Regions from separate parts of the Stenotrophomonas sp. 169 genome, predicted to be linked through region 1. Evidence: riboswitches for the same ligand, from Rfam matches in the RefSeq annotation. Region 1 holds a riboswitch; the other holds the start of a gene.
What was found. Region 1 has a riboswitch for glycine ahead of ICJ04_RS15945 (trimeric intracellular cation channel family protein). Riboswitches for the same ligand answer to the same signal wherever they lie in the genome.
Positions count from the first base shown of each region.

Region 2: another riboswitch for glycine. It lies ahead of gcvP (aminomethyl-transferring glycine dehydrogenase); the one in region 1 lies ahead of ICJ04_RS15945 (trimeric intracellular cation channel family protein).

Region 1 is NZ_CP061204.1:3,624,265-3,628,609, forward strand. Features, by position in the region: gene ICJ04_RS15935 (NAD(P)/FAD-dependent oxidoreductase) at 1-807, shown strand, start outside; gene ICJ04_RS15940 (GIY-YIG nuclease family protein) at 1,075-1,344, opposite strand; glycine riboswitch at 1,385-1,475, shown strand; glycine riboswitch at 1,488-1,581, shown strand; gene ICJ04_RS15945 (trimeric intracellular cation channel family protein) at 1,700-2,317, shown strand; gene ICJ04_RS15950 (MdtA/MuxA family multidrug efflux RND transporter periplasmic adaptor subunit) at 2,609-3,772, shown strand; gene ICJ04_RS15955 (multidrug efflux RND transporter permease subunit) at 3,769-4,345, shown strand, end outside.
Region 2 is NZ_CP061204.1:2,942,272-2,946,616, forward strand. Features, by position in the region: gene ICJ04_RS12865 (multidrug effflux MFS transporter) at 1-361, opposite strand, end outside; glycine riboswitch at 646-748, shown strand; gene gcvP (aminomethyl-transferring glycine dehydrogenase) at 809-3,676, shown strand; gene ICJ04_RS12875 (hypothetical protein) at 4,096-4,323, shown strand.

The DNA of each region.
Region 1 (4,345 bases):
AGCTTCGCCGTAGTCGGCGGTGGCCCGACCGGCGTGGAACTGGCCGGCACGCTGGCCGAAATTGCCCGGCATACCCTGCGCAACGAGTTCCGCCACATCGACCCGGCGTCGGCCAAGGTGCGCCTGGTGGAAGCCGGACCGCGCGTGCTGTCCACGTTCCCGGACGTGCTCTCGCTGAAGGCACGTCGGCAGCTGGAAAAACTGGGCGTGGAAGTACTGACCGGCACCCCGGTGACGTCGATCGACAGCCTCGGCTTCCAGCTGGGCGATCAGTTCGTTCCTGCACGCACGGTGGTGTGGGCGGCAGGCGTCGCCGCATCGCCGTTGGGCGCCACGCTGGACGTGCCGCTCGACCGCGCTGGCCGCGTGCAGGTGCAGCCTGACCTGACCCTGCCCGGCCACCCGGAAGTGTTCGTGGCCGGCGACCTGGCCGCGCTGACCCAGGCCGATGGTCGACCGGTGCCAGGCGTCGCACCGGCGGCAAAGCAGATGGGCAAACACGTAGCGGACACCGTTCGTGCGCGCCTGCACGGCAAGCCGGGGCCGGGCGCGTTCACGTACGCCGACTACGGCAACCTGGCCACCATCGGCCGCATGGCCGCGATCGTGCACCTGGGCAAGCTGCAGCTGTCCGGCGTGCTGGCGTGGTGGTTCTGGCTGGCCGCCCACGTGTTCTTCCTGATCGGCTTCCGCAACCGCATGGTGGTGTTGTTGAACTGGGCCGTGGCGTACTGGAGCTACCAGCGCAGCGCACGGATCATCTTCGGTGACGTGAAGCCGCCGAAGGATCCGCCACCTTCGGTGTAGCGGCGCGACCGCTGCGCTGACGCGTGGGGTTCATGGGTGGGGTCTGCGGATGGGCCCACGGGTTGGGGCCACGGATGGGCCTACGGGTGGGGCTTACGGATCGGGTCTACGGATGGTGCCTACCGGTAGAGCCGACTTCAGTCGGCTTGCGCGGTGGTGCGGTAAGAACAGCCGACTGAAGTCGGCTCTACCGATCGGCTTGCGCGGTGGTGCGCTAAGAGCAGCCGACTGAAGTCGGCTCTACCAGGCGGCTCTACCGGTCGTGCGTCACGGGCCGATGGCGCCGCTGAGCCATGCGAGCTTCTTCGCGCGCGGCAGCTGCTTCAGTTGCCACTCGGCGCGCGAGGCTTCCGCGCGGTCTGGATACTGGCGTACGGCCAGGATCTGCAGGGGTGGGCGCGCGCGGGTGTAACGCGCCCCCTTGCCGGCCTGGTGGGCGGCGAAGCGTGCCTGTACGTCGGTGCTGATCCCCGCGTAATAGCTGCCATCCCGGCATTCAAGCAGGTACAGAAACCACGGGGCAGTCAGGCAGGGCATGCGGCGATTATCGCCCAACGGCGGCCAGCAGCTACACTACGCGCCGGATGCAGGAGAGTGGTGCCACGCTGGCACCCGCCGAAGGCGCAGGCTCCCATGATCGCTCAGGCCGGTGGGATGGCATCCCACCAACCATGTATCCGATTCGCCGAGCTGGAGAGAGGTCCGCAAGGATCCGCCGAAGGGGCACGCGGTTTCATCCGCTGAACTCTCAGGCAAAAGGACAGCGGGAGCGGCACCGGTCACCTTGATTCGTCGATGCGCGCGCATCGGTGCGAGCCTTGCGTGGCCGTCCGTCAGCCGACTCACGTCGGTTCTACCGTCAGCGGCGTCCCACCGCGTCCGGAGCCTGCCCATGCTGTTGTCCATCATCTACCTGATCGCTATTTCCGCCGAAGCCATGACCGGCGCCCTGTCCGCAGGACGCCGCCGCATGGATCTTTTCGGCGTGGTCATGATCGCCTGTGTCACCGCGTTGGGCGGGGGCTCACTGCGCGACATCATCCTCGGCCATTACCCCTTGGCCTGGGTGAAGCACCCGGAGTACCTCGGATTCACCGTCTGCGCTGCGTTGATCGCCACCTGGGTGGCGCGCTGGATGCACCACTTCCGCCGCACGTTCCTGGTGCTGGATGGTCTGGGGCTGATCGCCTTCACCCTGATCGGCTGCGCGATCGCCCGCGAGACCGGACACGCCACACCGATCGTGCTGATCGCCGGGATGCTGACCGGTGCGTTCGGCGGCGTGCTGCGCGACATCCTGTGCAACGAGGTGCCGCTGATCTTCCAGAAAGAGCTCTACGCGATCATCTCGTTGCTCACCGGTGCTGCGTATCTGCTGCTGTTGCGCTGGAACGTGGCCGACAACATCGCCATCCTGTGCTGCCTGGGCGGGGGGTTCGCGTTACGCCTGCTGGCGATCCACTACCGCTGGGAAATGCCGAAGTTCGTGTACCACGACGAAGTGCACTGACGCGTTTGGACTGTTGACGGCCAGCGGCCGTCACTACCGGTGATACCAGCGCGTGCTTACCGGTGAGGGCCAGCGGCCGTCACGCGCCGGAATACCGCCCCCATGACCTTGGTCATGCGGAAATATGCCGTGCGATTAGCTACCATGACGGCCCCGTCGCTGCGTGCGGCGGCATCCAGCCACGCTGCCTCTGCGGCCCCGCCAGACAACCCTTCCCCCCAGTTGCCAGGCCATGCAGTCGTGTCCCTGGCGCAGTACTACCCTGCGCCAGCGCAGGGTGCAGGATGCCCCATGTCCGTTGCCGAACCGTCGCGCCTCCGCCGTAACCGCATGCTGCTGCTGGCAGCTTCCCTCGTCGCGCTTGTTGCGCTGATCGCATGGTGGGCGTGGCCGCACGCTGCTCCGGCAACCGATGAAGGCGGCCGCAAGCCGACTCCGGTGCGCGTGGCGCGCGCCAGTGCCGAACCGCTGCAGTTGCGGCTGAAAGCCATCGGTACCGTGACCCCGTTGCACAGCGTGGTGGTGCGCAGCCGCGTCGATGGTGAACTGCTGAAGCTGCATGTCGACGAAGGCCAGCACGTCCGTGCAGGCGAGCTGATCGCGCAGATCGATCCGCGCCCGTACGAGGTGCGTCTCGCCCAGGCACAGGGCACCCAGCAGCAGAACCTGGCCGAACTGGAAAATGCAGAGCGCCAGCTGCAGCGGTTCCGCGAGCTGCAGGCAAAGAACTATGTGTCCGGGCAGGAACTCAGTGACCAGCAGAGCAAGGTCCGGCAGCTGCAGGGGCGACGCTTGAGCGACCAGGCCACGGTGGACGAAGCCCGCCTGCAGTTGCAGTACACCCGTATCACCGCACCGGTGAGCGGTCGGCTCGGCCTGCGACGGGTGGACGTAGGCAACCTGATCCGCAGCAGCGATGCCGATGGCCTGGTCACGCTGGCGCAGACCGCGCCGATCAGCGTGCTGTTCACCGTGCCCGAACCGGAACTTCCGGCGCTGCTGGATGCCGTGCGCGCCACGCCGGCGTTGGCGGTGCAGGCCTGGGACCGCGAAGAGCGCGCCGCGCTGGGCGACGGTGTGCTGTCCAGCGTGGACAACGTGATCGACACGGCCACCGGCACCTTGAAGCTGCGCGCGCAGTTCGACAACGCCGATGACGCGCTGTTCCCCAACCAGTTCGTGAACATCCGCCTGCAGCTCGGTGCGCACGATGCCGTGGTGATTCCCGATGCCGCCGTGCAGTTCGGCAGCAAAGGCAACTACGTGCATGTGATCGACCAGGATGACAAGGCGCAACGCCGTGATGTGGTGCTGGGACCGGCCGATGGCAGCCGCGTCTCGGTGCGCAGCGGGCTCAAGGCCGGCGAAAAGGTGGTGGTGGAAGGCATCGACGGACTGGAAGACGGCGGCGCCGTGCGCATCATCAGCGAGGACGCTGCGCAGGACGGCGCATGAATCTGTCGCGGCCTTTCATCCTGCGCCCGGTCGCCACCACCCTGTTGATGGTGGCGCTGCTGCTGGCCGGCGTGCTGTCGTATCGGCTGCTGCCGGTGGCGGCGCTGCCGCAGGTCGATTACCCGATCATCCAGGTCACCACGCTGTATCCCGGTGCCAGCCCCGAGCTGACCACGCGGATGGTCACTGCCCCCCTGGAGAAGCAGCTGGGCCAGATCCCGGGACTGAAGCAGATGTCCTCCACCAGTTCCGGTGGCGCGTCGGTGGTGACGCTGCAGTTCGGGCTGGAGGTGTCACTGGGCGTGGCCGAACAGGACGTGCAGGCGGCGATCAACACCGCCGGCAGTTTCCTGCCCGACGACCTGCCGGTGCCGCCGGTCTACCGCAAGGTCAATCCGGCCGACACCCCGATCCTTACCCTGGCGGTGACCTCGCAGGGCATGGCCCTGCCGCAGGTGCACGACCTGGTCGATACGCGCGTGGCGCAGCGTCTGTCACAGTTGCCGGGCGTCGGCCTGGTCAGCCTGGCCGGCGGCCAACGCCCTGCCGTACGCATCCAGGTCAACCCTGCCG
Region 2 (4,345 bases), 680 kb from region 1:
CACGGCCGACGATCATGCCAACGCCCGCTGACAGACCCTGCAGCGCGCGGAACACCAGCAGCGTGGTCAGATCGGTTGACAGCGCGCAGCCTACCGAGGCGCCGACAAAGATCACCAACCCCCCCAGGATCACCCGCTTGCGACCCAGCGCATCCGAAAGCGGCCCGTGGGCCAAACTCATCAGCCCGTAGAACAGCAGGTACACGCTGATGGTCTGCTGCACCGCGACCTCGTCCACGCGCAGGCGCTGCGCCAGTTGCGGAAAGGCGGGAAAGATCGTGTCGATCGAGAACGGACCAAACATCGCCAGACCTGCGAGCAGCAGAGCCAGACGGCGGGTCGAGGGCGAGGCGGCAGTCATGGAGGTGTCCGGAGGAGCCGCGCAGGCCATGCGCGGCAGGCGCCAGCCCGTGTCCGGAAAAGACAGGAAGGCGGCGCCGGATGAATACGAATGGTGCGTCATGATAGGCCGTAGCGGTCCCCTTTGCCATTCGGTCCGATCCGAAAACGTCTGGTCCCTGACTCCATTCAGCCGCACATCCATCAGGGCCGACCGCTATAATCAACGGGCAACAAGGTGGGAGAAGCAGGACACCGCTGCCGAAGGCGCAAACGCCCGTAATCGCTCAGGCCCGTGACCACCCGCATCAAAACTCTGGAGAGACCGGTTCGATCCGGCGCCGAAGGGGCACGAAGCCGCGCACACGCGCGCTTCCAAACTCTCAGGCAAAAGGACAGAGGGGCGCCCCGCAGGCTGCCGAATGGCGGCCTGCCCACGTGCGTGCCCTTTCCCGACGGATCCTTCGCCATGCCCCAGAACACCCCTTCGCTGCGCGAGCTCGAACATCACAACGCGTTCGTCGAACGCCATATCGGCCCCAACGATGCCGAAATCGCGCAGATGCTCGGCGTGGTCGGCCACGCCTCGCTGGATGCGCTGACCGACGCCATCGTGCCCGCGCGCATCAAGTCGCCGGCACCGCTGGCGTTGCCCGAATCGGTGACTGAAGTCGAGGCGCTGGCGAAGATCCGTGCAATCGCCGACCAGAACACGGTGCTGCGCAGCTTCATCGGCCAGGGCTATTACGGTACCCACACGCCGAACGTCATCCTGCGCAACATCCTGGAAAACCCCGCGTGGTACACGGCCTACACGCCGTACCAGGCCGAGATCTCGCAGGGCCGCATGGAAGCGTTGATCAACTTCCAGACGCTGTGCGCGGACCTGACCGGCATGGAAATCGCCAATGCCTCGTTGCTGGACGAAGCCACGGCGGCCGCCGAAGCAATGACCCTGGCCAAGCGTTCGGCGAAGTCGAAGTCGGACACCTTCTTCGTGCACGACGCGGTGCATCCGCAGACGCTGGAACTGCTGCGCACCCGCGCCGAGCCGCTGGGCATCGTACTGCGCGTGGGCACCCCGGCCGAAGCACTGGAAGCGGAAGCGTTCGGCCTGCTGCTGCAGTACCCGGACACCTTCGGCCAGGTCGGCGACTATAAGGCGCTGGTCGATGCCGTGCATGCACGCGGCGGCCTGGTGGCCGTGGCGACCGACCTGCTCGCACTGACCTTGCTGGTGGCACCGGGCGAATGGGGCGCGGACATCGTGGTCGGCAACAGCCAGCGTTTCGGCGTGCCGTTCGGTTTCGGTGGCCCGCATGCCGCCTTCATGGCCTGCCGTGATGCCTACAAGCGCTCGATGCCCGGCCGCCTGATCGGCGTATCGATCGACGCGCAGGGCAACCCGGCGTACCGCTTGACCCTGCAGACCCGCGAGCAGCACATCCGCCGCGAGAAGGCCACCTCCAACATCTGTACCGCGCAGGTACTGCTGGCGGTGATGGCGTCGATGTACGCGGTGTACCACGGCCCGGAAGGCCTGACCCGCATTGCCCGCCGCACCCATCGCCTGGCGGCGATCCTGGCGGCTGCCCTGCGCAGCAACGCGGTGGCCGTTGGCGAAACGTTCTTCGACACGCTGCATGTCACCGGCATAGACGCCGACGCCGTGCATGCCAAGGCGCGCGCTGCCGGCTATAACCTGCGCGCGATCGACAGCAGTTCGGTGGGCATCAGCCTGGATGAAACCGCCACCCGCGAAGACATCGTCGCGCTGGCCCAGGTATTCGGTGCACACGCGGATGTGGAAGCACTCGATGCGAGCACGGCCGATGCCATTCCGGCCGGCCTGGTGCGCAGCAGCGCGTTCCTGACCCACCCGGTCTTCAATACCCACCACAGCGAACACGAACTGCTGCGTTACCTGCGCTCGTTGGCCGACAAGGATCTGGCGATGGATCGCACGATGATCCCGCTGGGTTCGTGCACGATGAAGCTCAATGCCACCGCCGAAATGATTCCGGTCACCTGGCCGGAGTTCGGCAACATCCATCCGCTGGTTCCGGCGGAACAGGCCATTGGCTACAAGGCACTCATCGAGGGCCTTGAAGCGATGCTGGTGGAATGCACCGGTTACGACGCTGTGAGCCTGCAGCCCAACTCCGGCGCGCAGGGCGAATATGCCGGCCTGTTGGCCATCCGTGCTTACCACCGCTCGCGCGGCGACGATCACCGCGATATCTGCCTCATTCCCGACTCCGCTCACGGCACCAACCCGGCCTCGGCGCAGATGTGCGGGATGAAGGTCGTGGTCACCAAGACAGACGCCAACGGCAATGTCGACGTCGATGACATCCGCCGCAACGCAGAAAAGTACAGCGACCGACTCGCCGCGCTGATGGTCACCTATCCGTCCACGCACGGCGTGTTCGAGGAAGAGATCGTCGACATCTGCGAGATCATCCACCAGCACGGTGGCCAGGTGTACACCGATGGCGCCAACATGAATGCCTTGGTCGGTGTGGCCAAGCCCGGCAAGTGGGGCTCGGACGTTTCCCACTTGAACCTGCACAAGACCTTCTGCATCCCGCACGGCGGCGGTGGTCCCGGCGTGGGACCGTGTGCCGTCAAATCGCACCTGGCCCCGTTCCTGCCGCGCGCGCTTGGCGGCGAGGGTGATGTCGGGATGGTCTCGGCCGCCACGTTCGGCAGCGCCTCGATCCTGCCGATCAGCTGGATGTACATCACGCTAATGGGGACCGAAGGGCTGCGCAAGGCCACGCAGGTCGCGCTGCTCAATGCCAATTACATTGCAAAGCGGCTGGCCCCGCACTTCAAGACCCTGTATACCGGCCGCAATGGGCTGGTCGCGCACGAGTGCATCCTGGATATCCGTCCGCTGGAAAAGACCAGCGGCATCGGCGCAGAGGACATCGCCAAGCGGCTGATCGACTTTGGCTTCCACGCCCCCACCCTCAGCTTCCCGGTGGCCGGCACGTTGATGGTCGAGCCGACCGAGAGCGAATCCCAGCATGAGCTGGACCGCTTCATCGACGCGATGATCCAGATCCGCGAAGAGATCGCCGCGATCGAAGATGGCCGTCTGGAGCGCGAAGACAATCCCTTGAAGAACGCACCGCACACCGCCGCCGCCGTGACGGCCAGCGAATGGACGCATGCGTATCCGCGCGAGCTGGCGGCGTTCCCCTTGGCCAGCCTGCGGCAGTCCAAGTACTGGCCGCCCGTGGCCCGCGTGGATAACGTGTATGGCGACAAGAACGTGATGTGTGCCTGCATCCCGGTCGATGCGTACAAGGACGACGAAGTCGACGCCTGATGGCGTCAGCACGACCTGACCGTTTCACTGCATCACGGCCCGCGCAAGCGGGCCTTTTTTTTTGCGCCCAGGTGACAGACCCGGATCGCCGCGCTGCCTGCCGTGTCGCACCTGGCAGGGCCAATAACGACTAGTCCGTGACTCCCTACAGCGCTCTGCGCGACATCACGTTCGCGGTTGGAGCCGCGTCGCATTCAACAACCACACACCGCTCATCGAAAACGGAACTGTGTTGCAGACGTAAGAAACCCGGTTTTTTATGTTGTGCACGTCACATTCCAGCACTCCTGTCGCGATGGTGTCGACGCACGATGACTCCACGTTCTGACGCCGGCCAGCCAGAACGGATCCCGGATCGCGAACGGGATCGACACCGCCGCCCATCCTGGTCGGCGGAACCCGTCAAACGGAGAATCATCATGAACCATCTGAAGACCCTCGTCGCCGCCGCTGCCCTCGCCTTCACCTTCGCCATCCCCGCTGCAAATGCGCAGCCTGCGCAGGAACGCGGCGTGTCGGATTGCGCCGTGAAGCTGGCCTCGTGCCTTGCTGAGGGTGGCGGTGCAGTGAACTGCGCCATCGAGTTCGTGAAGTGCCTGACCTCAGACAGTGCCTCGACTTCAATCGCCGATCGCCGCGAGGACTGAAGCCCAAGGGCACGGGCGCGAA